One region of the Synergistes jonesii genome, then DNA from elsewhere that is predicted to be linked to it. Evidence: riboswitches for the same ligand, from Rfam matches in the RefSeq annotation. Region 1 holds a riboswitch; each other region holds the start of a gene.
What was found. Region 1 has a riboswitch for thiamine pyrophosphate ahead of thiT (energy-coupled thiamine transporter ThiT). Riboswitches for the same ligand answer to the same signal wherever they lie in the genome.
Positions count from the first base shown of each region.

Region 2: linked by a shared signal. The riboswitch ahead of cytX (putative hydroxymethylpyrimidine transporter CytX) and the one ahead of thiT (energy-coupled thiamine transporter ThiT) in region 1 are both predicted to bind thiamine pyrophosphate.
Region 3: linked by a shared signal. The riboswitch ahead of thiD (bifunctional hydroxymethylpyrimidine kinase/phosphomethylpyrimidine kinase) and the one ahead of thiT (energy-coupled thiamine transporter ThiT) in region 1 are both predicted to bind thiamine pyrophosphate.

Region 1 is NZ_JMKI01000036.1:15,187-25,434, forward strand. It holds gene EH55_RS08055 (PHP domain-containing protein) at 1-37, shown strand, start outside; gene radA (DNA repair protein RadA) at 42-1,394, shown strand; gene EH55_RS08065 (pyridoxal phosphate-dependent aminotransferase) at 1,473-2,642, opposite strand; gene EH55_RS14205 (formylglycine-generating enzyme family protein) at 3,210-4,016, shown strand; gene EH55_RS14210 (flavodoxin) at 4,030-4,590, shown strand; gene hpf (ribosome hibernation-promoting factor, HPF/YfiA family) at 4,870-5,412, shown strand; gene EH55_RS08085 (ATP-dependent helicase) at 5,573-7,537, shown strand; gene EH55_RS08090 (dephospho-CoA kinase) at 7,497-8,102, shown strand; TPP riboswitch at 8,108-8,211, shown strand; gene thiT (energy-coupled thiamine transporter ThiT) at 8,258-8,758, shown strand; gene EH55_RS08100 (thiamine diphosphokinase) at 8,774-9,487, shown strand; gene EH55_RS08105 (site-2 protease family protein) at 9,562-10,179, shown strand; gene surE (5'/3'-nucleotidase SurE) at 10,190-10,248, shown strand, end outside.
Region 2 is NZ_JMKI01000012.1:43,043-53,290, forward strand. It holds gene EH55_RS03785 (glycyl-radical enzyme activating protein) at 216-974, shown strand; gene EH55_RS03790 (glycyl radical protein) at 1,004-3,376, shown strand; gene EH55_RS03795 (glycyl radical protein) at 3,405-5,804, shown strand; gene EH55_RS03800 (glycyl-radical enzyme activating protein) at 5,815-6,756, shown strand; TPP riboswitch at 6,921-7,027, shown strand; gene cytX (putative hydroxymethylpyrimidine transporter CytX) at 7,080-8,276, shown strand; gene EH55_RS03810 (carboxymuconolactone decarboxylase family protein) at 8,426-9,169, shown strand; gene infC (translation initiation factor IF-3) at 9,472-10,113, shown strand; gene rpmI (50S ribosomal protein L35) at 10,164-10,248, shown strand, end outside.
Region 3 is NZ_JMKI01000002.1:176,822-187,069, reverse strand. It holds gene thiW (energy coupling factor transporter S component ThiW) at 28-552, opposite strand; gene thiE (thiamine phosphate synthase) at 576-1,232, opposite strand; gene EH55_RS00835 (hydroxyethylthiazole kinase) at 1,236-1,970, opposite strand; gene thiD (bifunctional hydroxymethylpyrimidine kinase/phosphomethylpyrimidine kinase) at 1,963-2,793, opposite strand; TPP riboswitch at 2,895-2,995, opposite strand; gene EH55_RS00825 (CarD family transcriptional regulator) at 3,329-3,988, shown strand; gene EH55_RS14325 (hypothetical protein) at 4,014-4,193, shown strand; gene EH55_RS14320 (hypothetical protein) at 4,209-4,355, shown strand; gene EH55_RS00815 (proton-conducting transporter transmembrane domain-containing protein) at 4,651-6,255, shown strand; gene EH55_RS00810 (hypothetical protein) at 6,255-6,542, shown strand; gene EH55_RS14315 (hypothetical protein) at 6,548-7,567, shown strand; gene EH55_RS13200 (asparaginase domain-containing protein) at 7,567-8,523, shown strand; gene EH55_RS00795 (glutamine--tRNA ligase/YqeY domain fusion protein) at 8,539-10,236, shown strand.

The DNA of each region.
Region 1 (10,248 bases):
CGAGGAGGGCAGGCGTATATCATGGCCGTGGGGTTAGCGTGATGGCTAAAAAAGAAATCACCACATACAAATGCTCCGAATGCGGATATAGAAGTATGTCGCCGATCGGGCGCTGCCCCAAGTGCGGCGCGTGGGGCTCTATGGAAGAGGACGTTTCCGTACGGATCGCGAAGGAGGGCATCGTCGCTTCCGTAAAGACGGCCGTGCCGATCTCAGGGCTCGAGGCCGAGGAGCAGGAGAGAATCCCCTCCGGCATCGAAGAACTCGACCGCGTGCTCGGCGGCGGCTGGGTGCAGGGCGGCGTGACATTATTGGGCGGCGAGCCGGGCGTTGGAAAATCGACGCTGCTGCTTCAAGTCTGCGCCGAGATGGCGAAGCGCGGCAGCCGTGTGCTCTACATCTCCGGCGAAGAATCTTCTGGTCAGCTCGCGCTGCGCGGCCGGCGTCTCGGCCTGATGACGCAGGGGCTCGACCTTCTGTGCGAGAGCGACCTGCCGTCGTCGCTCGCCGCGGCGGAGAAGCATGGATACAAATTCGTCGTGATCGACAGCGTTCAGGCTTTCCGCGCCGACAGCGAGGGCGGCTGGGCCGGCTCGCCGAACCAGGTGAAGGGAGTGGCGTCGATGGCCGTCGAAACGGCGAAACGCTGCGGCATCCCCACCGTGCTCGTCGGGCATATCACGAAGCAGGGGCAGATAGCGGGCCCGAAGCTGCTCGAACATATGGTGGACGTCGTGCTGCTCTTCTCAGGAGAACAGAATTCGCCGAACCGCCTGCTGCGCGCGGAGAAGAATCGCTACGGCAGCACGGAGGAGCTGGGAATATTTGAAATGTCGGAGCGCGGCCTCACAGCCGTGAGCGACCCGAGCCGCCTCTACTGGAACGGCACGGACCTTGGCAGCTCGGGCGTCGCGATCGCCGCGGCGCTCGAAGGGTCGCGCGCTCTTGCGGCCGAGATACAGGCTCTAGCCTGCCCGACTCCCTTTCCATATCCCAGGCGCACGGCGCGCGGCATAGACATAAGCCGCCTGCAGTTGTTGCTTGCTGTGCTGGAACGCCGCTGCGGGATCTCGTCGCGTACGAGCGATATATATTTGAACGTCGCGGGAGGGCTGACTCTGAAAGATCCGGCGGCCGACCTCGGCATCTGCGCGTCGCTCGCGTCGGCGGCGACGGACTTAGAGCTGCCCTCCGACGTCTGCTTCATCGGCGAGGTCGGACTGGCGGGAGAGGTGCGTCCCGCCGGGCGCACGAATATGAGGATAAAGGAGGCGGAGCGCCTCGGCTTCAAGAGGGCCGTGATAAGCCGCCGCACGCCTAAGGAAGCATACCCGATAGAAACGCTGAAGATTTCCGCGCTGAAGGAGATAGTCGATCTTTTCCTCAAACGCTGAGTTTTGCGATGAGAGCGTAGTGGAGGCGCCGGCATAAAAGGGCGCGCGGATGCTGGCGCGCCTCTTGTGTGAAGGGTTTTATTTTTTCAAGCTCTCCATGAATTCCCTCATCCTCGTCATGCCGGCCTTGATGTTTTCCATCGAACAGGCGTAGGAGAGGCGAAGGAAGCCCGGCGCGAAGAACGCGCTTCCCGGGACGGCCGCGACATATTTTTTGTCGAGGAGCTCGGCGCAGAATTTCATATCGTCGGGAATCGGGCAGCCGCGTATGTCCGCGAAAACGTAGAAAGCTCCTTCCGGCTCCTTTACCTTCACGTAAGGCATGTCGCGCAGCATGTCGACTATCACGCGGCGGCGCTTTTCGAACTCGGCGCGCATCTTCTCGGCGTCGCCGTTTGCGTTCTTCAGCGCGCCGAGCGCGGCCCACTGCGCTATCGAGCACGCGTTCGACGTCAGGTGGGTCTGCAGCGCGTTCGTCTTTGAGATTATTTCCTTAGGGCCGATCGCGTAGCCTATCCTCCAGCCCGTCATCGCGTAGGTCTTGCTCGCGCTGTTTATCAGAATTACGCGCTCCTTAGCCTCGGGTGCGGCGTTCAGTATGTTCACGTGCTTTGCCGGCGCGTAGGCGAGGCGTTCGTATACTTCGTCGAAGATAATCCAGAGGTCCTTTTCGCGCGCTACGTCTGCGATCATCTTCAAAATTTCCGCGGGATAGATCGCGCCTGTCGGGTTCGACGGCGAGTTGACCACTATGCCGACCGTCTTTTCCCCGATTGCGGCGAGCAGGTTTCCCTTAGTCGGCAGGAAATTCGTCGATATCGTGTCGACGACCTTTTCTCTTCCTCCGGCCATATGTATCTGTTCGACGTAGCTGACCCACGCCGGGGCAAAGAGTATGACTTCGTCGCCGTCGTCGACGAGCGCCTGCATCGCCTCGTAGAGCACGGGTTTAGCTCCCGGCGCGACTATCACCTGATTCGGAGCGTAGTCGAGGTCGAAACGCTTCTTATAATAGCTGCAGACCTCGGCGCGCAGCTCGGCTATGCCGGCGGTCGGCGTGTAATGGGATTCTCCGCGCTTGATCGCTTCGATCGCAGCCTCGTTTGCCGCGTCAGGCGAGCCGAAGTCAGGCTCTCCGGCGCCGAAGGAGAGGACCGGTTTGCCCTCGGCCTTCATTGCCTTTGCCATATCCGAGATGCTCATAGTCGCGGACGGTTTGATGTTAAGTATTTTTTTTGAAAACTTCATCTCTATGCCTCCGTTCACATCGCTGCGGTTTTTCGCATAAATATAAAAATGTTGGGACATTATAATACAACGCCTTAAGTTTGTAAAATCCGAATTTAAGCGCCGTGGAGAATGAAAAATGGGTTTGGCTCCGGCGTGGCGATTTTGGCCGGCCCGCTTAGAAAGTTTCAGCTTTAAACGAACGTCGTTGACATTTAGATGAATAAGTGGAATATTGTCCTTACCACGCCGAAAACGGCCGCTGTGACTGGCAGGAGTTTCAGAGCGCGAAGGACGGAGCTCATGCGTGATTGAGTAAAGCAGCGTTCGTTGACTTTGAGCCGGCTCAAACTGTTAAAATGTTTTAAAGCTAGCGGCAGCGCGGTATATACAGTAGGTGCTGCGATGAAAATTTTATCGGGCGCAGTGCTTTTTTCAGCGGCTCTGCTATACGGCGCCGCTTTTGCGGCCCCGGCGAAGCGTACGAAGGAAGCGGGCGGACGCCGACGGACGCGGAGCTTTTTATAGGACCGCGAAACGACCTTTGGAGAGCGTTTCGGCTCTCGGCATTGGAGGGATATTTGAGGAATGACGATGCGAAAAATTTTCGCGGCGGCGTTGTTTCTTCTGGCGCTTGCCGCACAGGCGTACGCGGCCGGAGGGCTCGTACTGGTCAAGGAGGGCGCCTTCCGGATGGGCAGCCCTTCGTCGGAGGCGTGGCGCGAAAAGGATGAAGGCGCGCACGAGGTAATGGTGAGCGACTTTTACATCGGCAGGTACGAGGTGACGCAGCGCGAGTACTGCGAGCTGATGGGAGAAAAAGACTTCTCCTTCCGCGGCGACAACCTACCGGCCGAGAACGTCAGCTGGTACGACGCGGTGAATTACTGCAACGCGCTGAGCAGGAAGGATGGGCTGACGCCGGCCTACGCCGTGAACGGCAGAAGCGTCAGCTGGAATAAGGAAGCCGACGGCTACAGGCTGCCCACCGAGGCCGAGTGGGAATATGCGTGCCGCGCGGGGACGAATACGCCCTTTTGGACCGGCGCGAACATCACGCCTGAGGAAGCCGACTATTACGGAACGTACCCCTACGTTGACGGGCAGGGCGGCGAATACCGCGGCGAAACAGTCCCGGTAGACAGCTTCGCGCCGAATCGCTTCGGCCTTTACAACGTCCACGGCAACGTCGGCGAATGGTGCTGGGATATATACGGCGCGTACGATGGAGAGCGTAAAGATCCCTCGGGCGCGGAAAAGGGGCGCTGGCGCGTCGCGCGCGGCGGAGGCTGGAACGATTTCGGCAAACATCTGCGCTCGGCGTACAGAAGCGCGATGCCTCCCGATATGCGCGTTTACAATATCGGCTTCCGCGTCGCGCGTAACGTGAAGTAAGGAGTTGACTGCAATGAAAAAAATTGTCTCGGCCGTGCTCGCGGCGTTTCTCCTCTCCGCCGCGGCGGCGCACGCGGCGCCGGCGGGTCGGGGGGAAAACATACTCGTCGCCTACTTCTCCTATTCGGGCAACACCGCGAACATAGCGAAGGAGATTCATCGTAGGACCGGCGGCGACCTTTTTGAGATAACCATCGTCGATTCGTACCCGAGCGACTATCACGCCTGTCTCGCGCGCGCTAAGGACGAGCAGCAGAAGGACGCGCGTCCGAAGCTCCTCTCGAAGCTTGCGGACGTTAAGAAGTACGACACCGTGTATCTTGGCTATCCGAACTGGTGGGCCTCTATACCGATGCCGATAGCCTCCTTCCTTGAGGAGTACGATCTCTCGGGCAAGAAGATAATCCCCTTCTGCAGCCACGGAGGCGGACGCCTCGGGCGGAGCGTCTCCGCCATAGCGAAGCTGTGCCCCGACTCGGAGATATGCGAGGCGCTCTCCGTGCATTACGGCGGAGGCGGCACGCTCTCCCGCGACATCGATGCGTGGCTCGCCAGGCTCGCCGCAGAGAAATAGGCGCTTGGCTTGCAAAAAATTATTTAACGCGCGGGTGCCGGGAACGAAGAGCTTCCGGTACCCGCATTTTTTGCGCTCATCGATGAAGGTCGGCGCGGGCTCGGTCGGCACGCGGAAATATAAACCTCCACCGCGCGGCGGGCAGTTTCGTTCCTTTGAAGCTGCGGAGATGCGCGCTAAATCTGATTTCTTACGATATTTGTATATTTGAGCTAATTTGAATAACATGGTAGAATAACTTCAGTAAGTTAATATCGCACCAAGAATGGAGGAGTTGCTATGGAGGTACGTTTTCTTACGCGCAATGTCGAACTCCCCGGTGACATTAAGGAGTATATGGAGAAGAAGCTCTTCAAGATCGAAAAGTTTTTCGATCGAATTCTGGACACGCAGGTCGCGCTCAATTACAAGAGAGGCATGAACGTGGTAGAGATCACCTCGAACGTGAACGGCGTCGTGATGCGCGGAGAAGATTACGCTCCCGACCTTCGCAAGGCCTTCGACAAGGCTTTGAAGAATATCGAACGCCAGGTGAAGAGACATAAGAGCTATCTCACAGACAAAGTGCGCATGAAGGTGCAGGATATTTCCTTCGATATCGACCCGGAGCTTTTACCGCAGCAGGCCGAGAAAGAAGAACCGAAGCGCGAAATAGTAAAGATAAAAAAGTTTACGGTCGACGTCATGACGCCGCTTGAAGCGACGATGCAGATGGAGCTGCTGGGGCATTCGTTCTTTATCTTCAAGAACGACGAAAGCGGAGATATAAACGTCGTTTACCGCAGGGAAGAGGGCGGCTACGGGCTGCTCGAACCCAAATAGAGCGCACGCTTTTCAACGGCAGGTTTACAGCGCAGAATATCCCCTCCCCGTGAGGGGATTTTTTATGCCGTTTGGACGCGCGGGAAATTTATCGCTTGACCGGCGGCGCGACAGGCTGTAATTTTATCGTTATAACGCATCATGTTAAGGACGTGTGGCTATGGTTTGTAGAATGACTGGAGCGCTCAACCCGCGCCAGCGCGAGGCGGTAACGTACTGCGACGGAGCTCAGGTAGTGCTCGCCGGAGCCGGCAGCGGAAAAACGAAAGTGCTTACGACTAAAATCGCGTATCTCATAGAGGAGAAGGGCGTCAGGCCGTGGCGCATACTCGCGCTGACCTTTACGAACAAGGCCGCTCGCGAGATGAGGGAGAGGGCCGCCGCGATACTCGGCGGCGAGCTGCAGGGGCTTGAGATATCGACCTTCCACGCCTACGGGCTGCGCTTCCTCCGCAGGTATCACGAGGCGCTGTCGAAGGCCGGAGCGCCTTACCCTTTCGTCGTATTCGACAGGGGAGACGTTAAGAACGTCGTCAAGCGCGCGATGGCCGAGCTCAACATAAACCCCAAAAACCTCGAGGCGGCGAGCGCGCTCGATATGATCTCCGAGGCTAAGACGAAGGCGAACCCCGTGACGCGCGAGCCGAAAATATCCGAGCGCTGGCGCTCCCTATACGACGAATATCAGAAGCATCTGACAGCGCAGCGCGCGCTCGACTTTGACGATCTGATGGTGCTGCCGCTGCACATACTCGCGTCGAACCGCGATGTGCTCGAAGCGGAGCGTGCGCGTCTCGACTGGGTGCTCGTCGACGAATATCAGGATGTCAATCAGCCGCAGTATCTTCTTCTGCGCTGCCTGATCGAAGGCGGGCGTAAGATAATGGTCGTGGGGGACCCGGACCAGTCCATCTACGGCTGGCGGGGCGCCGATATGTCGATGATTTTGAATTTCCAGCGCGATTTCAAGGGAGCCAGGATGACGATTCTGGATCAGAACTATCGCTCCAGCGGAAACATCCTCGACGGCGCGAACGGCGTCATCAGAAACAACGACGACAGGCACCCGAAAGAGCTGTGGACCGCGGCGGAACGCGGTCGCCCGATATACCTCCGGCGCCATCTGACGGACGAAAAGGAATCCGAGTGGATTGCGGAAAAGATCGAGTCGCTCCACGACGACGGCTACGCCTACAAAGAAATGGCGGTCCTTTACCGTGTGAACGCACTGAGCCGCGGGCTCGAACAGGCGCTGCTCGAACGCTCGCTGCCCTACCGCGTGATACGGGGCGTCGCGTTCTACGAGCGCGCCGAGGTCAAAGACGTCCTCTCGATGCTGCGGCTTGCGGTCGATCCGCGCGACGCGCTTTCGCTGGCGCGCGTCGCGAACATCCCCGCACGCGGCCTCGGCAAAAAGAGCGCGGAGAAGCTCGGCGAAGCGATAGCCCGGATGAAGGAGGAAGAGGCCGCCGAGCTGTGGAAGCGCGTGCGCGAGGAGGGCGGCGGGCTGAAGGGGAAACAGGGGCTCGGCGCTAAGGCCCTCGCGTCGGAGATGCTCGCGATACTTGAAAGCTCCGACGATATATCGGACGCTGTGCGCACGATACTCGACGCGAACGGCTACAGGGGGTATCTGGCCGGGGCATATCCCGACGATTGGGAAGAGTGCGAGGGCAACGTTCTTGAAATACTGTCGGTCGTGCCGGAAGAGTGCGACGTGGCTCAGGCCTTGGCGGAGATTCCCCTCGTGACGGACCAAGATGCCGCGCAGGAGGATGATGACGCGGTCAATCTGCTGACGCTCCACGCCGCGAAGGGGCTCGAATTTCCGATAGTATTCATGACGGGGCTCGAAGAGGGCATTTTCCCCAACGCACGCTGCGTAGAGGAGGAGAACGGCATATCCGAAGAGCGACGCCTCTGCTATGTCGGAATGACTCGCGCCAGGGAGCGGCTCTTTATGAGCTGCGCATCGAGCCGCCTGCTCTTCGGAGGGATTCAGCGGAATCCGATGTCGCGCTTCATCGGCGAGGTTCCGCGCGATGTGAGGGTGTTAGAAGACGATGCGCAGGGGGGAGCCTATCATGCCGATAGTAGGGGTAACGGGAGACGTTGGCGCTGGTAAAAGCGCGCTCTGCGGCGAACTGGCGAAGTGCGGGGCGCACGTGATAGACGCCGACAGCGTCGCGCGCGCGCTGTGGGACGACCCGGAGATCAGGCGCAAAGCCGAAGAGCGCTGGGGGAAAGGCTTTTTCGACGCGCCGCGCAAAGAGATGTACGCGAAGATAGCGGCGAAGATATTCGGCGACGACGCTGAGTACGACTTCGCGTCGAAACTGCTCCACAAGAAAACTATGGAGAATATCCTCTCCCAGGCGAGGAGCGCCGGCGGCGTCGTGGTCGCGGAGATTCCACTGCTCTACGAAGGCGGCTACGAAAAGCTCGTCGATTTCGTCGTTTACGCCGCGTGCGGATTTGAAAAGCGCGTCGGGAGGAACGCGAAGCGCAGCTGGAGCGCGGGCGAGATAGAGCGCCGCGAGGCTCATCTGCTGCCGCGCGAGGAGAAGATCGCGCGCGCCGACTGCCTGCTGGTGAACGACGGGAGCGAAGAGGAGTGGCGCGAGAAGGCGCGCTCTCTTTGGAGGAAAATCTCGGAAGGCGAGCTTGACAAATCGGAAGCGTCCTGTTAAAACATTTCCAACATCGGGGGAGTCGAAAGACTGAGAAATCGACGCGAGTCATGACCCTTTGAACCTGACGCGGGCAATGCCGCCGCAGGGAAGATGCAGGAAATCCAAACGATCCCTTTCATCTCCGGTGTAATTTTTATCTGGGGGAATCACCGATGAAAATTCCTACAAAGGTCCTTGTGGAGGGAGCGCTCTCTATTGCGCTGTCGATAGCGCTTTCCTATTTCAAGCTTTTCACGATGCCGCAGGGCGGTTCGGTCAGCCTCAAGCTGCTGCCTCTTATCGTCTTCGCTTTCAGGCACGGGCCGCGCTACGGAGTCCTCGTCTGCGTCACGGCGGGAGCTCTGCGCCTTCTGCTGGGAGGCTACGTGGTGCACCCGCTGCAGGCTCTGCTCGATTATCCGGTGGCGAGCGGGCTCATCGGCATAGCGGGATTTTTCCCGCACAAAAAATGGCTCGGCGTTATATGCGCCTGCTTCGCCTCTTTCTGCGCCGCCGTCCTCTCGGGTGTCGTCTTTTTCGCCTCCTACGCGCCGGAAGGCGCGAGCGTGTGGCTCTACTCGATAGGCTACAACGCGAGCTACGCTCTGCCTGAGATATTGATTTTGGTCGCCGCGGTGTATATCATTATGCCGAGGCTCGAAAAATTCAAATAGGAGAGGGCGTCCGCTTTGCAGAAGACAGGCATTCCGCATGTCGCGATAGAATGCGAAGGAGAAAAAGCGCAGCGCTCTGCGCTTTTTGTTTTGGGAGGAAGAGAGCCCGACGCCGCGTGGTTTGCCGCCGCGGCGAAGGGGCGCGAGGTGTGGGCCGCTGACCGCGGCGTCGAGATATGCCGCAAAGCCGGCGTGATCCCCGACATGCTGATCGGCGACTGCGACAGCGCCGCGCGCGAAAGCTGGGAGTGGGCCGGGGCGCTTGGGGTGCCGTGTGAAAAATTCCCAAGCGACAAAGAGCTGACGGATTTTCAACTGGCCGTTAAAATATTCTGCGAAAGAAATAAAAACGCCGCGAAAAAAATATTTTTGACCGGCGCGTGGGGCGGCAGATTCGACCATTTATGGAGCGTCGTCATCTCATTTTTGAACTTCCCCGCGCCGCACGTTCCATTCTGCGTCGCCGACGAACGCGAGGGGCTCGCGCTGCTTGCCGGCGCGGAGGAAATGAAATTTACTTTTGACGGAAAGCCGAAAGCTCTTTCGCTGATATCCTTTTCGGAAAGGTGCGAAGGCGTCTCTATCCGCGGCGCGCGCTGGCCGCTCGAAAGCGTGGAGCTCTGCTACGCGTTTCCCTATGCGCTCAGCAACAGGCTCGTGGACGGAGTGGACGCGCTCGTGTCGTGCGGAAGCGGACGCCTCGGCTTCTATTGGCTGTGGGATGAATGATTCGCTGTAGGGCAAAAGCCTCTATCGTGTTAAAATATCCCTCGTGAACTCTATGAGAACAGGGATGTGTTTCGATGCTGACTAATATATTTTCGCAGGCCGGCCTGGCGAATCTTCTTTTGAGCCTCCCGGCCGTGCTGTGGGCCATAACATTTCACGAATACTGCCACGGCTATGCGGCAAGGCTGCTCGGCGACCCGACGGCCGAGCGCGAGGGAAGGCTTTCGCTGAACCCTCTCGCGCATCTCGACCCGGTCGGCGCGATATGCCTTCTGCTCTTCCGCATCGGCTGGGCGAAGCCTGTGCCGATCGATACGAGATACTTCAAACATCCGAGGCGCGACATCGTGATCGTCAGCCTTGCCGGGGCCGCCGGAAATTTTCTGACGGCGTTCGTATGCGCGCAGCTCGTGAACTTCCTTCCGGCGCTTTTCGGGAGTTGGGGGGCTCAGCAGTTCATACTTCTGATGATAATCATCAACCTCGGGCTCGCTTCCTTCAACCTCGTGCCGATACCGCCGCTCGACGGCTCGCGCATACTCTATGTGCTGCTGCCGCCCTCCTGCCTGAAATATTACTTCTGGCTCGAACGCTACGGGATGATCATCATCTTAGCCCTCATCGTGCTGAACGTCTTCCCCTACCTAATGCAGCCGATAATGTCCCTGCTTCTCAGGCTTTTGCTCGTGTAGGAGCGCCGCGATGAAAAAAATACTCATCACCAACGACGACGGGATATTCGCCGAGGGCATATGCACGCT
Region 2 (10,248 bases), on a different contig from region 1:
CGGCATCAAATACCTTCATGGCGACAAGATAAGGGTAGCGTCTTGTTATTTTCCATGTTATAGTTTGGCGTCGGATAAAAAATGGAACGATGATAATTTTCATGAAATATTCATGAGATTTTTGAAGCTTTTATCTTGACAAGGACGCCCTTTCATTTATAATTTAATCAGATTTTGGTAGTGCCTTTGGTTGAGCCAAAAAGGAGGAAAGGCGGATGACGCGCGGCGTTATTTTCAATCTCGCACATTACGCTGTACACGACGGGCCGGGAATAAGGACAACCGTCTTCCTCAAAGGCTGCCCGCTGCGCTGCGTCTGGTGCTGCAGCCCGCAGTCGCAGAGCTTCGAGCCCGAGCGCTCTCTGACTGATGAAAAGGTATACGGCCGCGAGGTGGGCGTCGAAGAGCTTTTCGCCGAGGTCTGGCGCGACGCCCCCTTCTGGCGCCGTTCGCGCGGCGGCGTAACGCTCTCCGGCGGGGAAGTGCTGTCCCAGCCGGATTTTGCCGTCGAGTTCCTCGGCGTCTGCCGCGCCCACAACGTCCACACGGCTATCGAGACGTCGCTCTTCGCCTCTCCCGAGGTTTTCCGCCGCGTCGCCGAAGCGGCCGATCTTATCCAGTTCGACGTAAAGGCGATGGACGGCGCCCTGCACAGAAAGCTCACCGGCCGGGACAACGAAGTCATCCTGCTGAACGCCGTCTGGCTGCTGCAAAGCGGCAAGGACTGCCTCGTCCGCTTCCCGATGGTCCCCGGCGTCAACGACTCCGAAGAGGAGCTGCGCGCTCTGGGCGCTTTCGTCGAGAAGTGCCGCAAATGGGCCGACGTTGAAATATTGAAGTACCATAGGCTCGGCGTCGGCATATACGGAGAGCTGGGGCGCAGCTACGCGCTGCCGGACGTTCAGCCTCCGACGGAAGCGGAATTGGCGAAGGCGAAAGAAATTTTGGGCGGATACAAGATAAATGTTTTTTAGAACGGCGCGATAGGAAAGGATGTAACGCAATGGACAGGAACGATACGATCAAACGCATTTCCGGAATGAAAAAACGCATGGTCACAGAATGCCCGACCGAGCTCCTGCCGGAGCGCGCGCTGCTCGTCACGGAGGCGTATAAGAAGTACGCAAGCGAGCCGCCGGTGCTCAAGAGGGCCTACGCGCTGCGCCACATTCTGGAAAATATGACCCTTTTCATCGACGAGGGCGAGCTTTTCGTCGGGCACAACTCGCCGAAGCCGCGTTCGCCTATAGCCTGTCCCGAGCTCGGCGCGCGCTGGATACTCGCCGACCTCGACACCTTCGCGACGCGGCCGGCGGACGCCATCGGGCTGACCGACGAGAACAAGGAGATTCTACGCAAGTGCCTCGAAAGCTGGCAGGATTCTTCGCTCGACTCCGTGACGTCGAAGCTTGTCCCGGACGAAACGAAGAAGGCGATCGCCGACCATATGATCACGGTCGGCGCGCAGGGCACGGCGCACGGGAATATCGCCGTGAACAATAAGAAGCTCCTTGAGAAGGGGCTGCGCGGGATGATCGGCGAGATAGACGCAAAGTTGGCGTCCTTCCAGCCACAGCGTGCGAGGGACGGCAACAAGATAGCCTTCTGGCGCGCGGCGAAGATTTCGCTGGAAGCTGTGATAGCCTTTGCGCACCGTTACGCCGGCGAGGCGGAGAAGCGCGCCGAAAAATGCTCCGACGCGAAGCGCCGCGAAGAGCTGCGCGACATCGCCGCGGTGCTGAGGAAGGTGCCGGAGTTCCCGGCGGGGAGCTTCCGCGAGGCGATCCAGTCGGTCTGGCTCGTCTACGTAGCGACGCAGATCGAGGCCGATCCGCACGCGATGCTGCTCGGGCGCTTCGACCAGTATATGTACCCCTATTACAAGAAGGACAAGGAGGAGGGGCGCCTCAGCGACGAAGAGGCGGTGGAGCTCATAGCGCACATCTGGATCAAGTGCACCGCGATCATCAAGCTGATGGACTCTGTCACGACGCGCACCTTCGCCGGCTTCCCGCTATTCCAAAACATCACGCTCGCGGGGCAGGGGCCGCGCGGCGAGGATGTCTGCAACGAGCTGACGGAGCTGATAATGGACGCCGCGTCGCTCGCCAAGGTCACGCAGCCCTCGCTCTCCTTCCGCTATCACAACAAGGTCAGCCACAAGGCCCTGCTGCGGGCGTGCGAGATGATAAAGCTCGGGCTCGGCTATCCGGCGATCATGAACGACAACTGCATCATCCCCAAGCATTTGATCCGCGGCGCCACGCTCGAAGAGGCTCGCGGCTACTGCATGAACTGCGTCGAGTCCGACATCGAGGGCGCGTGCGACTCACGCTCCAACGGCGGCTACGTGAATATGCCGAAGGCCTTCCTACTGGCGCTGAACGACGGCGCCGATCCGTCGACCGGCGAGCAGTGCGGCCCGCATACGGGGAAGCTTGCGGATTTCAAGAGCTTTGACGAGCTGATGAAGGCTTTCGATGCGCAGGTGGCTTACTTCGTCAAGCTCATCGTCCGCGCCTACGACCTCATAGACGGCGCGCACGCGGTGCACGCGCCGGAGCCCTTCACGTCGGCGCTGCTAGACGACTGCATCGCCAGCGGCCTCACGAGGCAGGAGGGCGGCGTGAGGTATAACTTCTCGGGCATATTCGGCGTCGGCCTCGCGTCGGCGTCGGACGCGATGGCGGCGGTCAGAAAGGTCATATTCGACGACAAGAGCGCTAAGGCGGAGGAGCTGCTCGGCGCGCTGAAGGACGACTTCGCCGGGGCGGACGAGCTCAGGAAGCTCTGCTGCGGCGCGCCGAAATTCGGCAATGACGACGATTACGTAGACCTTATCGCCAGAGAGGCGGCGCACATATTTTGCAAGGAGGTCGTGCGGTACCCCTGTATGCGCGGCGGCTTCTACATACCGGAACTGCACTCTGTTTCGACTCACGTCTACTTCGGCGAGCTGACGGGCGCGACGGCCGACGGGCGGCTCGCGGAGACGCATTTCTCGGACGGCGCTTCGCCTGTCGGCGGGCGCGACCGCAGCGGCCCGACGGCCGCTATGCTCTCGATGAGCAAGCTCGACCATATAGAAGTGCTGCAGGGGGTCCTATATAACCAGAAGTTCTCGCCGTCGGTGCTGAACACTCCGAACTCGGCGGCGCTTCTTGCGGATTATATCCGCGCCTGGTGCGACTTAGGCGGGCACCACATCCAGTTCAACGTCGTCTCCTCGGGGGATCTGAAGGAGGCTCGGCGCAAGCCGGAGGAGCACCGCGACCTTATCGTCCGCGTGGCGGGCTACAGCGCCTACTTCGCGGAGCTCAACGCGAACACACAGGACGAGATCATAGCGAGAACGGAATACGAAGAGCTGAACTGAGTATTTAACTACAGGGGAGGAACTGAAGATGACGGCGACAGAACCCAAGTACATGGCAAGAGTGAACAGGTTGAAGAAGAAAGTGTTCGAGACCTACCCGGAGATAGATCTCGAAGACGCGGTGATATTGACGAAGAGCTTCCTCGAAACGCAGGGGGAGGCGCTCGTGACGAGGAAGGCGAAGGCCTTTCGCAGACAGTGCAGCGAGAAGAGCGTCAAGATATGGGACGACGAGCTCATAGTGGGCAACTCGGGCAGCAAGATCCGCGGAGGCATACTCTCGGCGGACGTCTGCTGGTCGGTGCTCGACCGCGAGCTCGAGACCATCAACACGCGCGAATACGACAAATTCAAACTTCTTCCGCAGGACAAGAAGGACTTCGAAGAGATCATCCGCCCGTACTGGAAGGGGCGTTCCAACTACGAAGAGTGGCTGGCGCGCATCCCCGCCGACGTGGCGGCGCTGCGCGACAACGGCGCGCTCTACATCGACAAGAAAGCCGTCCGCGGCTGGGGCGAAGTGACGGCTGGCTACGGCTGGTTCATCGACAACGGTGTCGAAGGCCTGCGCAAGAGGATACTCGAGCGCAAAGCGAAACTCGACGCGACAGTTCCCGGAGATTATGAGAAAGAAGTGTATCTCGACGCGCTGCTGATCACGGCCGAAGGGATGGAAATACTCGCCGAGCGCTACGCGGCCGAGGCGGAGCGCCTTGCCGGAGAAGAGAAAGACCCTAAGCGCAAAGCCGAGCTGCGTCAGATAGCAGAGAGCTGCCGCCGCGTGCCGGCCTACCCGCCGCGCACCTTCCGCGAAGCGATGCAGTCCTTCTACTTCTACCAGGTATGCATCTTCATGGAACAGAACGCCGCGGCCTACAACCCCGGGCGCATGGACCAGTACCTCTACCCCTACTACAAGGCGGACATAGAAGCTGGGCGCATCACGCCGGAAGAGGCGCAGGAACTCTTCGACTGCCTTTGGGTCAAATTCTCCGAGCCCTGCGTCTTCCAGGACGAAAAGACGGCCGAATACTCCTCAGGCTACCCGATGTTCCAGAACCTCTGCGCCGGAGGCATAGACAAATTGGGCCGCGACGCGGTGAACGAGCTCTCTTACATGATAATCCAGGCGACCATGGACACCAAACTCTACCAGCCGTCGCTCTCGGTGCGCTACAACATGGCGAAAAACCCCAACTCATTCCTGCGCAAAATCGTCGACCTCATGGTGATGGGCACCGGCTTCCCGGCCTTCCACAACGACGAAGTGGGAATAAGGATGCTCATGAACAAAGGCATCCCCTACAACGAAGCGTGGAACTGGAACCCCGGCGGCTGCGTAGAAACCAACCTCGCCGGCAAACTCCGCGGCTACTCTGCCCTCGCCGACATCAACCTCGGCAGCGTCATAGAATTCACGCTCTTGAACGGGCGCTGCCGCAAGACGGGCGTGCTTGCCGGCGCCGAGACGGGCGACCCCCTCACTTTTGAAACATACGAAGATTTCCTTGACGCACTCAAGCGCCAGCTGCACTACGTGATACGCACGACCGTCAAGGCCAGCCACATCATCGACGACATCTGCTTCGAGCGTCCGGTGCCGGCGCTTTCGATAAGCTTCGAAGAATGCATCGAAAACGCGAAAGACTACGCCTGGGGCGGAGCCAAATACAATACCGGCAACGGCATAATCTGCATAGGAGTCGCGGACCTCATCAACAGCGTCGCGGCCGTCAAACGGCTCGTCTACGACGCGAAAATATGCGACATGCGGCGGCTCCTCAGCGCGCTGGCGAGCGACTTCGAAGACGCGCCGGAAATCCTCAAAGCCTGCAAAGAAGCGCCGAAATACGGCAACGACGACGCTTATGTAGATGAATTGGCGGCCGAACTCTTCGGCTACATCGCCGACGAGATAGAAAGCTACAGAAGCAAATTCGGCGTGATGACCCCGGGCATCCTGCCGGTATCCGGCAACACCCCCTTCGGCAAAGAAGTCGGAGCGCTGCCGTCGGGGCGCCGCGCGTGGAAGCCGCTCGCCGATGGAGTCAGCCCCAACGGCGGGACAGACACCAACGGCCCGACGGCGGTGCTCAAATCAGTCGCGAACATCCCGCACGACCGCTTCGTACAGGGCACGCTGCTCAACATGAAACTCGACCCGCAGATGGCCCAAAGCGAAAACGGTGTACAGCAGATCATGGGCATGCTCAAGACGCTCTGCTCGCTCGGCGTCTACCACATCCAGTTCAACGTCGTGGACCAGAAAAAACTCATCGAAGCGCAGAAACACCCGGAGGAATACAAGGACCTCCTCGTGCGCGTCGCGGGCTACACGGCCTTCTTCGTCGAACTGGGCAAAGACGTGCAGAACGACATAATAGCGCGCACGACTCAGAGCTCCGTCAACTGCATGAGCTGCGGCTAAAAGGAAAAACATGGAAAGCCCGCACAAAACCTCCGGCACAGTGCTCCGCTTCGAAAGAAGCTCGATATACGACGGAGACGGACTCAGGACCGTCCTCTTCCTAAAAGGCTGCCCGCTGCGCTGCCTCTGGTGCTCCACCCCCGAATCGCAGAAATTCGAACCGGAGCGCGGCATGACACAAGAGAAATGCACCCTCTGCGGCAGATGCGTAAAAGCCTGCCCCAACGGCGCTCTCTCGATAGAGGGCGGCAGGATAAAAACGGATCGGGAGAGATGCGCGGGCCGCTTCGAGTGCCTGAAAGCCTGCCCCAGCGGCGCGATAACGCGCTACGGCGTGAAAATGAGCGCGGAAGAAGCGGTGCGTGAAATAGCGAAAGACGAACTCTTCTTCTTCCACTCCGGCGGCGGGCTGACCGTGAGCGGAGGCGAGCCGCTCTCACAGCCGGAATTCCTCAAAGAAGTGCTTGCCGGCTGCCGCGAGCGCGGCATAGAGTGCGCGATAGAAAGCAGCTTCTGCGCGCCGTGGGAGGAGATAGAGCCGATACTGCCCTATATCAGCCTTCTCCACACGGACATAAAACAGATAGACCCCGAAAAACACAAGAAACTGACGGGCGTGGGCAACGCGCAGATACTGGACAACATAAAGCGGGCGGACCGAAGCCCATACAAATTCGGCATAGTCATCCGCACGCCGCTGATACCGGGAATAAACGACGAAGACGAAGATTTTATAAAACTTGCGGGATACGTGAGCGGCCTCCAAAAACTCCGCTTCATGGAATTCCTCGCCTACCACAGGCTCGGCACGGAGACCTACAAGCGTTTGGAGAGAGAGTACGAACTCGACGAAATACAGCCGCCGGAGGCACAGTTCATGCGCGAAAAGGCGCTGCTCTTCAAAAAAGCCGCGGGCGTGACGGTGAAGATAAACGGCGTGACGGTGGAGTAGCGGCGGCAAAACGGGCAGGTTTAAACAAGCGGCGTACGGAAGGGCTTTTGAGAGCGCGGGAGGCGGGCGCTTCCGCGCGCCGCGTTCCCCCAGGCGCGGTAAAATCGGCTTTACAAATTTGAGAAAGCTGATAGAATACGGTCAAACGGAAGGAGATTCCTTCCACGCAGCAGACGGGGAGCCTGTTTTAAGGCTGAGAGGGGGCGACGCCCCGACCCGATGAACCTGATGCGGGTAATGCCGCCGTAGGGAGAATAGCTCGTGTGCGTTTTTACGGCTGTCCTTATGGGGCGGCCGTAAATTTTTCGTAAGAGGTGTCGGCGATGGAGGAGAAAAGGACGACTTACGCCAACGCGCTGATATGGTTCGGCGCGGCGGTGTCTATAGCGGAGATATACACCGGGACTCTATTGGCCCCGCTAGGCATGGGCGCGGGCATGGCCGCGGTCGTGATAGGGCACGCCGCCGGAGGCTTTTTGATGTATCTTGCGGCGCTGATAGGCGGGCGTTCGGCGTGCGGCGCTATGGAGAGCACGGGGCTGTTCTTCGGCCGCGGCGGCGCGAAATTTTTCGCCGCGCTCAACGTGCTTCAGCTGATTGGCTGGACCGCCGTGATGGTAGCCGGTGGCGCGATCTCGCTGGGGCTGATTCTCAACCCCGTGACCGGAATGAACAACGCGCTCTGGTGCTGCGCGATAGGCGCGCTGATAGCGCTCTGGATCGTTCTCGACATGAAAAATTTCGAGCGCGTGAACAAGGTCGCGATGGCCGCGCTTTTCATCCTTACGCTGACGCTTTCGTTCGTCATATTCGGCGGCGGGAGAGAGGCCGACGCGGTGGGCGGCTCGCTTGAATTCGCCGACGCGGTCGAGCTTTCCGTCGCGATGCCCCTGTCGTGGCTGCCGCTGATATCCGACTATATGCGCGACGCGGAAAAGCCCGGCAAGAGCGCCGCGGTGAGCAGTGCGATCTATTCGATCGTCAGCTGCTGGATGTACTTCATCGGGCTCGGGGCCGCGATCTACACCGGAGGCGCGGACGTCGCCGAGATCATGAGCGGCGCTGGCATGGGGGCGGCAGGTATAATCATCGTCGCCTTTTCGACCGTCACGACGACCTTCCTCGACGCTTATTCGGCCGGCATCAGCTTCCACGTGATATTCAAAGGCGTCAAGGAGAAGGCGGCGGGCATCGCGGTGTGTGCGCTCGGTACTCTCATCGCGATATTCGCCGACCCGGAGAGCTACGAGGAGTTGCTTTACCTTATCTCCTCCGTCTTCGCCCCTATGGCCGCGGTGATGGTGGCGGACTTCTTCCTGCTGGGTGGGGAGGACCGTTCGGCCCAGCCCTTTTCGCCGCGGAATATGGCGCTGTGGGGCGCGGGCTTCGCGCTCTACAGATATCTGATGAGCGCCGGCAGCCCGATAGGCGCGACTCTGCCGGTGATAGCGGCGACGGCGGCGCTCACGTGGATCGTCGGAAAATGTTTCCCGCGCGGGACGCGGGCCCTGACGCGCTGACATGGTAAAAGCCCGCAAAATGGATGCCGGAGGCAGGCGGGGTATACTAGCGCTTTGCGGAGCTTTATGGCTTGGGTTACATAGGAATGGCAATAGATCGGAAAGAGGCCGAACTCTTTCCGACAGGATTTAACGGGGAGGCGGCTATGATGAAGAAACAAACAGCTGGAAGAGACCGCTTAGGGGAATTTGCTCCGAAATTTGCGCAGCTCAATGACGACGTTCTGTTCGGGGAAGTGTGGTCAAGAGAGGATAAGCTCTCCGCAAGGGATCGCAGCATGATCACGATTGCGGCGCTCTTCTCAGCTGGACTTTATCCGCAGCTGAAATCTCATCTTGCGCTCGGCAGAGAACACGGCGTCACAAGGACGGAAGCTGTGGAGATCGTCACGCAGCTTGCGTTTTACTGCGGGTGGCCGAAGGCGTGGAGCACATTTCCGCTCATTCAGGAAGTATATGGGGATGAACGGCCGGAGGCGGACGGCGTTCCATCCGACCTTTCCGTGTTCCCGGTCGGGAGGCCGAATACGGCATTTGCGCAGTATTTCATCGGGCGCAGTTTCCTTGCTCCATTGACTTTGGAGCAGATTCCGACGTTCAATGTGACCTTTGAGCCGGGATGCCGGAACAACTGGCATATCCACCACGCTTCGAGCGGCGGCGGTCAGCTTCTGATCTGCGTCAGCGGCCGCGGCTGGTATCAGGAGCGGGGCAAGGAGCCGAGAGAATTGCATCCGGGAGATGTGGTAAACATCCCGGCGAACGTAAAGCACTGGCATGGCGCCGCAAAGGACTCGTGGTTCCAGCATATCGCGCAGGAGATTGCCGGAGCGGAGACGCATACGGAGTGGTGTGAGGCGGTAGAAGATGAGGATTATCTGATTCTCCCTTAATAACAGAGAAAAAATAGGGTTTTAGGAAATGATTTAGGGGTGATATGTGGGGAAGCGCCGAGCGACTTCTTATCGCGATCGAACCATTTGAAAATAGCGCGAAAAAGCTTGCGCTCTGCCGCGCGCCGTGTTAATATATCTGAGTTGGATTTTTCCAACGGGTTTTAAGCAGAGGATGCCCCTCTCGCCTGCCGGCGCTTTTAGTTGTCAGGCTGACCGAAAGATGATGTCAAAGGTCCGGGCGCATTCTTGTGCGTCCGGGCTTATTTTTATAAGCGAATATTTTTAGGAGGTGTAATGCCATAGCAAACACAAGGGAAGAGGAGCCCCGCGTAAATTCCGAGATAACGACGCCGGAGATTCTCCTTATCGATGAGAAGAACGCAAAGCGCGGAGTGGTGAATATCCAGGAAGCTCTAAGAATGGCCGAGGCCGTGGAACTCGATTTGGTCGAAGTCGCGCCGCAGGCAAATCCGCCGGTGTGCCGCATAATGAATTACGGCAAGTACCGCTTCCAGCAGCAGAAGCGCGACAAGGAAGCCCACAAGAAGCAGAAGAATCAGGTCGTGAAGGAAATCAAAATGCGCCCGAAGATCGACCTGCACGACTACGACTTCAAGGTGAAGGCGATCCAGACGTTCCTACAGGCGGGGAACCGTGTGAAGGTCTCCGTTTTCTTCAGGGGCCGCGAGATGGCTTTCCTCGACAGGGGGCGCGAGGTGCTCAGCAAGGTCGCCGGCGCCGTCGCGGAGTTCGGCAGGGTTGAGACCGAGCCGCGGATGGAGGGCTCTTATATGAGGATCATGATAGCGCCGAACGCCGAAAATCCGCTGAAGAAGGCGCAGCAGCGCCAAAAGAAGGAGCCGGAGGCGCAGCCCGTTCAGCCGAAGGTGCAGAAAGCGAAGGCAAAGAAAAACCTTCTGCCTGACGCCGACCAGATATAAAAGAATTCAGTTACCCGTCCGGGTATGAAATGTTAGAGGAGGACAATCATATGCCTAAGTTGAAATCACATTCCGCAACAAAAAAACGCTTCCGCATAACGTCTACCGGCAAGGTGATGTTCAAGAAGAGCGGGC
Region 3 (10,248 bases), on a different contig from region 1:
GCGGCTCGGCCGTTTCGGAGGAGAGCGCTATATCAGAGCGCCGAAGGTCTTAGTGAGCGCCATTCTCTTTTGCAGGCAGCAGAGCAGCACGGCGCCGATCAGCGCGCCGGGGACGCAGCTCATGAGGAATGAGCCCGAGAAAAATAAAAATCCGACGCTTTTCCCGATAGCCGGGCCTAGTATCTTCGCCGCGACCCACGCTCCGACTATGCCTGTGCCGGCCGGCTCGGCGCAGGCGGCGCAAAATTTGTATTTTTCCGGCAGAGCGCGCGCGGCCAGCCCGACGAAGAGCGCGCCGAACATGCTGCCAGGGAAGGCGAAGAGGCTGCCGGTACCCATCATGTTTCTTACGACGCTGGTCGTGAACGCGGCGCCTACGGCCCACCAGGGGCCGAGTATCGCTCCGGCCAGCACGTTGATGGTGTGTTGGAAGGGAAAGCATTTAGTCGGCCCCACCGGTATCGAGACGACGGAGAGCACCACGCCGGCCGCCGCAAAAGCTCCGGCGAGCACGGCCCTTCTGAAAAACTTTCTTTTTTCTTCATTCTGCATTTTTAAGCCTCCATGTTGTTTTTTTATTTCGAAGGGCGCGGGAAGATTCTCTCCGCTTCGGCGAGAAGTTCCCGCGCCGCTTTTTCTGTGTCTTCCGCGTTCATCAGCGAGCAGGAGAGCGCCGCTCCGCAGGCGCCGCAGCCGGCGAGCCGCGCGATGTTCGCCGAGTCGATGCCGCCTATCGCGACGGAGGGTATTTCTATCGACGCCAGCGCCTTTTTGATCCCCTCTGGGCCTATGACGAGAGCGTCCTTTTTCGTCGCAGTGCCGAACGCCGCGCCGCAGCCGACGTAATCCGCGCCCAAGAGCTGGGCTTCGCGCGCGAGCTCGGGCGTGCGCGCCGTGCCGCCGATTATGAAGTCCGGTCCGGCTACTCTGCGCGCGACGTCGACGGGCAGATCGCTCTGACCGAGGTGGACGCCGTCGGCCCCGGCCGCCATCGCGACGTCGAGCCTGTCGTTTATCAGCAGCAGCGCGCCGTGTTCGCGGCAAAGTTTTTTCAGCGCGAGCGCGGCGCTGAAGCATTCGCGCCCACTCCAGCTCTTGACGCGCAGCTGCACTGCGGTGACGCCTCCGCGCAGCGCTGCTGATACCTTTGCGATGTTTTCTTTGGGCGTGAAGCCTTCGCCGCATATCAGATAGATCTTCAGCCGCGCGGCCAGATTTTTTCTGTCCCGCATCTTTTATCGCGCTCTCTTTTCGGCGCGCCCGAGCTTCGCCAGCGCGTCGAGAAATTTCACCCTGAACGAGTAGGGGCCTTCCGCGCGCGCGGCCGTTTCGGAGGCGCGGCGGAAGAGCGAAAGGGCTCTGTGCGACGCGTCGAGCGGCGGCATATACGCGCAGAAGAGCGCCGTAGCACTGCCAAGGGCGCAGCCAGTACCGCTCGTAGCGTGAAGCAGAGGCGAGCCGCCGCCTACGCGGAAGTTTCTTCTCCCGTCCGACAGATGATCGTACTTCCCGGTGCAGTAGGCGGCGCAGCGATATTTTTCCGCGCAGGCCGCCGCCAGCGCGGCGGCGTTTTCCACCGCGCCGCCGCAGGAGACGCCGCGCGGAGCCGTCTTTGCGCCGCAGAGCGCGCCGATCTCCGCTTCGTTGCCCTTTATTACGGAGAAGCGGAATTCTTCGAGCAGAGTGCGTATAACCGCGCTGCGGTATTTTGAGAAGCCGCAGCCTACCGCGTCGAGCACCATCGGGGCGTTATGCGCCGATGCGGCGCGCGCGGCGCTCCTGTAGAGTTCGAGAGCGTTCTCCGGCGGCGTGCCGGTGTTTATCAACAACGCGTCGCAGGCGGCCGCGCTTTCTTCGGCCTCTTGCAGCGCGCGCGTCATTATCGAAGAGCCGCCGAGCAGTGCGACGCAGTCGGCCTGAAGCTGCGCCGACACCGCGTTCGTTATCTGATATACGAGGGGCTCAGGCATGCGCTGCCTCTATCCACGGCATCTCGACGGCGTGCCCGAGACAGCCCGCGCCGTGCCCGGCCGTAACCCCGTTGAGCAGTCCGGCGCGCAGATATTTTCTGCCGCGCCCCACCGCTTCTTCGAGGCGGCAGCCGGCCGCGAGCTCCGCGGCGATCGCTGAGCTCAGCGTGCAGCCCGTGCCGTGGTTCGCCTTCGTGTCGATTCTCTTGTCGCGCAGCAAAGATATTTTGCCGCCGTTGTAAAGCACGTCGGTTATCGTCTCAGGCTCGCCTGGCAGATGCCCCCCCTTCACCAGCACCGCGCCGCAGCCGCTCTTTGCTATCACGCGCGCCGCCTCCGCCATGTCGTCCACGCCGCTTATCTTCATGCCGGCCAGCTTTTCCGCTTCCGGCAGGTTCGGCGTTACGATCGCGGCCAGCGGCACGATGAGCTTTTTCACTGCGTCGACCGCGTCCTCTTCCAGCAGAGTGTCTCCGCTCTGCGCGACCATCACCGGGTCGACTACTATCTTTTCGATGCGGAGTTCGCGCAGCGCCGCAGCCGCCGCGCTCACCGCACCGCGGTTGCCGAGCATCCCCGTCTTGACGGCGTCGAGCTTGAAGTCGCCGCCTACCGAGAGTATCTGAGTTCTGATTATTTCCGGCGGCACGCTGTGTATCCCCGTCACGCCTATCGAGTTTTGCACCGTTACCGCAGTTATCGCGGTAGTGCCGAAGACCTTAAGGGCGGCGAAGGTCTTTAGGTCGGCCTGTATCCCGGCTCCGCCTCCCGAATCGCTTCCCGCTATCGACATCGCTATCCCGCGGTATATTCCCTGCCGCATTGCCATCCTTCCTTTCAGAAAACATTTATCTTCTTCACTTAAGGCTGTAGAGCGCTGCCTTCCAAAAACAAAAGCCCGCTCTTGCTCGAGCGGGGCTTCTTGTGCGTCATCGGTCTCGCTCCCTACGCCGGCATTGACCGGATCAGGTCTGGGGTCGAAGCTCGCGCTTCCTCTCAGCTTTACAGCTCCCCCGGAGTTTCCCGTATTATTGCGCCAAATTTTGCCCGTGTCAACCCGCTCGGCGCAGAATATTTGCCGCTCGCGTCAGCGCTTCGGATTTTCTCTTCCGTCCTATTCGTCCCTTTCCGCGCGTTTTACATATATACGCGCCCTGATTGAATATAAGCGTTTACAGTATACAAAAAAATTTGATATATACTTTGAAATTTTCGCGTAAAATTGATATAATTTATTAGAAACGTGCGACATATGCGAATATTTGATTTAAGCGCGCGTTTGATTTTGGCTGTTGACGATTACTGATAGATAAAATAATTCTATGGATAATCTCAAATAATATACAGGGGGGTTGACGATGGGGACCGGCAAATGCGCGGTTAATGGTAATGGATTCAGCGTCGGCGACTGTGTCGTGTACGCCGGCAACGGAATATGCAGGATAAACGACATTAGGACGGAAAAGTTCAGCGATATGGAAGAAAGGCTCTATTACGTGATGAATTCGGTTTACGATGATAAAGCGAAATTCTATCTTCCGGTGCATATGGATGGGAGCTGCGAAAAGCTGCGCCCTCTGCTTTCGCGCGACGAAATACTTTCCGTCATCGACAAATCCGAGGATATAGGCGCACAGTGGATCGAAAACGACGAAAGCCGAACGGCCGTCTTCGAGGACGTGCTTAAGAGCAGGGATATTTCAAAAATTCTCTGGCTTATAAAAATCCTGCATGTGCACAAGGCGGAGATGCGCGAAAGCGGCAAAAAGTTCCGTGCGTGCGACGAAAAGATTCTCGCGGCGGCGGAGCGCGGCGTCAAGGAGGAGTTCGCCTTCGTGCTCGGGTTGCGCCGCGACGGCGTGATCCCCTATATCGTAAATTACCTGACGGGGAGGAGAGACGCCGAGGATGACGAGAGAAGACGCACTGGAGCCGATAGAGCGAATACCGTACATTACGCTTTTGAACGCGCCAAGCAGCAAGGGAAGAATAGACCTTTACAAGAGGGCGCTCTCTAAAAAGGACCCGTTCGAGCGACTGAAAGTGGCGAAGAGCCGCCGCTTCAGGAAGGGCGGCGGTGCCGGAAAGACAGAGGTCGCGCTCGAGGCCGAATACGCGAAGCGCGCCAACGACAGGTTGAACGCGGCTTTCGTCGAAGCCCTCGAGATAAAGGAGGATGAAGTCGAAGCGTTTATAGACAGGCATTTAAAGGAAACTGGCTGAATCCGCGCTTAAAATATGGATATTCCGCTGGTCTTTGCCGGCGTCGAAAACGACGAGCTGCGCACGCGCGGCTCGTTTTTTGCTGAAGGATGGTACGGACGCAGAACGAAAATAAGCGCAAGCCGTATCTCCGCGGCGCTCGTGGAATCGCAGATAATTTAGGGCGCGGCAAGAGCGCCGCCGCTTAAAAGTATATGCGCCGAAAAGGGGCTGCGCTTAGGCGCGCCTCCTGCTTTCCGCGAAGAGAGAAAATTTGAAAGCGGAATATGCGCTTTTTACCAAGGCGCTAAATCGCAAATGACTATATAATAGCGCCGGTCCGCCCTGTGCGCAGAGGTGAAGGGACCGCCGGTGCGCGGGAAAAAAAGCCGGCTCTTTGCTATAATGTATGCGCAAGACGCGCCCGCCGCCCGCACATTCTTCAAGCGCCGGTCCGCGCCGCAGGAAAGGTGAGTTTATGGATTTTCCCCTTATTTTCAAGACGATGCCTCTGCCCGTGCTGGCCTTTGCGCTTCCTCTTTTCGGCGCGGCCGCATACGGCCTTTTGATTTTATATAACGATTTTATCGCACAGTGGACCCGCAAGCCTGTAGAGCTCCCGCGCCTCTGCTGCAAGCTGCCATTTCTGCTGCTGCTCTGCGCGGGCGCGCTTATTTCGGCGCTGATATGGAAATATGCAAGCGGCGCGTCCGATCAGCTGTACGTTTTCACCGGCGGCGGCTGGAGCGACGTGCTTTCGCCCGAGAGCGGCAAAAAGATGCAGGCCGCGCTGAGGGTAGACGCCTTCGGCGCGACGTCGGCGGCGCTGATGAGCTTCGTCGCGCTCGCCGCTGGGCTGCGCGCCCTCGCGGAGCGCAGAAAGCCGATAACGCCGCGCGTGATAATGCTCTTTCTTCTTGCCTGCGCCGGCATACAGGGAATATTTTTCCTAAACAACCTACTTTCGCTCTTCTTCTTCCTGATGATAACGCAGCTCGGCGTCACAGGGCTTTACCGCGGCTTTTACGCGAGAAGGGCGCGGCGGCGCAGGCGCCATCTCTTCTATTACCTTTCGCGGCTGCTGCTGCTCGCTATGTTCCTCGCCGGCGCGATGATTCTCAGAAGCGGCTACGGCAGCACAAATATCAGCGTGCTCGCCTCCGTGATAGAGCCCTCTCGGGCGTCGCTGTGGGCCTTCGTGCTGCTCGTCGTGCCGCTGCTCTACATCTTCGTCAAACCTTCGCCCCTCCTCGACGAAGCTGCGAAAAACTGCTTTTTCGGCATAAGGACGCAGGCGACGCTCTTCATCGTCTTCCGCGTCGTTTTCTCGCTTTACGGCCCGATGCGCGGGCTGCAGAAGGTCCCGCTGCTTTTTATGATGCTCGGCGTCGCGCTGCTGTTCCTCGCGCTCGCCGTGCTTTCGAAGGAGCCTGAGCCGTCGAATTTTATGGATTCTTTGATATTTTGTGTGAAGGGCGCCATCCTCGTGTCGATGGGAGTCGCTATGGACGGCTCCTTCAGCGCCGAAAGGGCCGCGCTCTACGGCGTGGACGCGATAGAGTCGATGATCTCGCTGTGGCTTGTGTTCCTGCCCCTTTCCGCGGCTTTCGCGATCGTCACGGTCTTTCTGAAGGAACCGGATGGAAAGGGCGCGGAACTTTGGCGGTACGGCCGGCTTTTCAAGCGCTTCCCCTTTGTTTCGTCGTTCCTGCTGCTGCTCGTCGCGATAACGGCTGGTCTGCCGCCCTTCATCGGCTACGAGGGCAGACAGTTGCTGCTTCGCTCGGCCAATTTCATAAGCCCCTTCCTCACTCTGCTGCTGTTTTCGCTGACGGCGGCGATATTCTTCGCCGCACTGCGTTTCGTGCTGGCCCTGTCGGCGTCCGGCGGAGAAGGGGACGGAGAGGGGGATTTCGAAGGCGTCCACGCGGCGCTCTTGCCGATCTTTCTGCTGTTGCTCATCTTTGCCGCGGCGACTCTGACGCCCGGCAGGATATTCGCCGATTCCGTCTCTCCTTCCGTGGAATCTCTGATAAACAGGACTGTTCCGCGCTCCCTTTCGCCGGCTGGGAGGGATGGATGATGTTTTTCAGTATCTCGACCGGGTTTTTCGCGTGGAATCTGCTGAAATGGCTGGTACTTTTTCTTGTCGCCGCCGCCGCGCTCTCCTTCGCGGTCAGGCGCGCGCTGAAGCACGGCGTGGACTTCCGCGGCGGTGCGGCAGCCGAGTCGATCGGAGCCTTTTCGCGCCCAGGAGTGCGCTCCTTCCTTGAAAACTGCATCGAGCCGTGGCTCGCGCTGCCCTTCAGCCCTCTGCTGGGAATAGGCGCGCTCTTCCTGCTCTTTGTGATCGCCGTCTTCCTGGGGTGACTGTTATGAATGATATTTTCCCGCTGCTCTTCAACTGCTTCGTCGCGCTGTTGCTGATAACGTTCGTATTTTCCGCGGCGATAAAAAGCGACAGGCTCTATCAGCGCCTTGCGGCGCTCGTTATGAGAAAAATGGGGCGAGCCCTCCCGGCGCTGCCCGAGGCGGCCTTGCGCGCGGCTTTCCGCGAGCCGGCGTCCCTGCCGGGCCGCGCTGCGGCGAAGGTCGTCATTTACGCTCCGGCGCTTGCCGCCGCTTCTCTTGTGACGCTCTGCGCGAGCCTGCCTTTCTGCACCTTTATCCCGATCATCGACAACGGCGCCGACATAATACAGATGGCGCAGCTGCTTCTGCTCTCCGAGGCCTTCGCCGTAGCGGCGCTCTGCTCGCTCGGCACGAAGGAGGGGCTCGATTTCGCCGCGGCCGAGGCTAAAGCCGCGCTCAAGCTGCTCGTTCCGCTCGCGGCCTCCGCCGCCTCCCTCTCCTTCTTCTTCACGCAGAACGGCGTCGACAGAGACCCCTTCAGCCTCAATTCCTTCTCGGTCGTCGGGCGCTTTTCCGCGATGTCCCCCTTCGGTATATGCGGCTCTCTGCTCTTCGCGTTCATCATATTGAGCCAGATACCGCACAGGGGTACGGCCGAGAGCAGCGAGCTCTTCGAGGCGTCGGAGATGCCGGATTTCAAAGGAGCCCCGCGCGCGCTGCTTCAGCTCTGGTCGATAGCGCGCTCTTTCATCATAATATCCGTCGTCGTTTTCGTCTTCTTCCCGCACAACATCATCGAAAACATCGGCGAGGGCGTAGGAATTGCATGGTACAGACAGGCGCTGAGCTTCGCGGCGTTCTGGTTGGCGGTGGTGCTTGCGAGGCTCTTCGTCGTGCCGCTCTGTCAGTTCGCGATGAACTTCATCGAACGCAGGACGCCGGAAAAATACGCCGAGGCGGCGATGCCGCTGCTGCTTGCGGCGTCGATGGCGCTGCTCTGGTACGAGGGGCTGCTCCTCTCCCAGGAGGCTGCGCTCTTCTGATGGAAAAGGTCCTTGTGATCTCGACCGGAGGCACGATACTCTCCGCCGACCGCGGCGACGGCGTGTTGCCGGACGCGGGCGCCGCGCGCAGCGTGCTTTCGAAGGCCGAAGAGATCCTGAACGCAAAGGGCTGCCGCTGCGAGATATGTCAAATGTTCGGCTGCGCCGGCGTCGACAGCTCTGACGTTTCACCCGCCGAGTGGCTCGCCCTCTCGAAAAAAATAAACGAAGAGGCCGAGCGCGGCGTGAAAAAATTTCTCGTCGTCCACGGCACAGACACGATGGCCTACACCGCCGCGTGGCTCTCGCTGACGGCGCCGGCCGGAGTCTCCGTCGTGCTGACCGGCAGCCAGAGGACGCCTGACGCGCCCGATTTCGACGGAGAAGAGAACCTGCGCGGTGCGGCGAAGAGCCTCTCTTCCGGTAAAAGCGGCGTTTTTCTGCACTTCGCAGGAAAAGATTACGCGGGCGCGTTCGTCCACAAAGAAAATTCCTCGGCGCTCGCGGCCTATGTCGCTACGGGGCGAGGGACTCTGCCGCGCGCGTGGAAGAACACGGCTCTCGGCGTCGTAGACTGGTGCGAAGCCGCCGCGCGGATGGAGCTGATACAGCTGCACCCCGCGGCGCTGCCCCTCTTTTCGCCGCGGAAAATCATCATCCTCGAAGGCTACGGCGCGGGGAACATGCCGCGCAGGGTGCGCGCGGCGCTTTGCGAAGCCTTCGCGCCGTGCGCCGAAAAGCCCGCGATCATCGCTGCGAGCTCCTGCGCGCAGGGGAAGAAATCGCCCTCCTTTTACGGCGGAGTCGGCATAGCGGGGCTTGCCGCAGAAAATTTTTCCGTTTTTAATCAGGGGAGCTATTCACTTGAATTCTTAATTGCATTATCATATTTCTCGTTATCGGCTGATGCGGAAGAGCCTGAGAAAATACTGAGCCTGTACTTAGAAAAATATTGATGAGGAGGCGGCAGAATGGCGGCTGAAAACAAAAACCAGAATTTCATAGAGGAGATAATCGCCAAAGACCTTGAAGAAGGCAAGATAAAAGAGATAACGACGAGATTCCCTCCCGAGCCGAACGGCTATCTTCATATAGGGCACGCCAAATCCATATGCCTGAATTTCGGGATGGCCGAACAGTTCGGAGGCAGATGCAACCTGCGCTTCGACGACACTAACCCGACCAAGGAAGAGACGGAATACGTCGAAGCGATCGAGGAAGACGTCCGCTGGCTGGGCTTCGAGTGGGCTAAACTCTGCTACGCGTCCGACTACTTCGACCAGTTCCACGAATGGGCCGTCGACCTCATAAAGGGCGGAAAGGCCTACGTCGACGACCAGAACGCCGAAGAGATTCGCGTGAGCCGCGGCACGCTGACGAAGCCCGGCGTCGATTCCCCGTACCGCGATCGCAGCGTCGAGGAAAACCTCGACCTCTTCGCGAGAATGACGGCCGGAGAATTCGAAGAAGGCTCGCGCGTGTTGCGCGCGAAGATCGACATGGCGAGCAGCAACCTGAACATGCGCGACCCAGTCATCTACAGGATACTGAAGCGCGCGCACCACAGGACCGGCGATAAATGGTGCGTATACCCGATGTACGACTTCGCGCACGGCTTCGAAGACGCGATAGAGGGCGTCACACATTCGATCTGCACGCTCGAATTCCAGGACCACAGGCCGCTCTACGACTGGTTCATCGAAAACGTGGACGTGCCGCAAGTGCCGCATCAGTACGAATTCGCGCGACTCAACCTGACCTACACCGTTATGAGCAAGCGCAGGCTGCACGAGCTCGTGACGCTCGGCGTAGTCGACGGCTGGGACGACCCGAGGATGCCGACGATCTGCGGCTTCCGCCGCCGCGGCTACACTGCGTCGGCGATACGCCGCTTCTGCCGCGAGATAGGCGTCGCAAAGGCCGACAGCATGGTGGAGGTCGAACTGCTACAGTATTGCCTGCGCGAGGAACTGAACAAGAGCGCGCGGCGCGCGATGGCCGTGCTGCGTCCGCTCAAGGTCGTCATCACGAACTGGCCGGAAAATTTCGTCGACGAGCTTCCCGCCGAGAACAACCCCGAGAATGAGGGCGCCGGCAGCCGCACGCTGAAAATCGGACGCGAAATCTACATCGAGCGCGACGACTTCATGGAAGAGCCGGTCAAGGGCTTCTTCCGCATGTCGCCGGGCAAAGAAGTGCGCCTCAAGCACGCCTACATAATCAAATGCGACGAAGTCGTCAAAGACGCCGACGGCAATGTCGCCGAGATACGCTGCACAGCCGACATGAAGAGCCGCGGAGGCGACGCGCCCGACGGCCGCAAGATAAAGGGCACGCTGCACTGGGTCTGGAGCGGCGACGCCGTGAAGTCGCGCGTCAACCTCTACGGGCATCTCTTCACCCTGCGCAACATGAACGACATGGAAGAGGACAAGGACTACAAGGATTACCTTGACCCTAAGTCGCTCGTCGTCGTAGAAGGCGCGCTCGTCGAGCCGTCGGCGGCCGCCGCGGCGCCTCTTGATAAATTCCAGTTCCTGCGCCACGGCTACTTCTGCGCCGATAAATATACGACGCCGGAAAAGCCGGTGTTCAACCTTACGGTCTCGCTGAAAGATTCGTGGGGCAAAGAGCAGAAAAATAAAAACGGCGCCGCACCGAAAAAATAAGAAACGAATGAA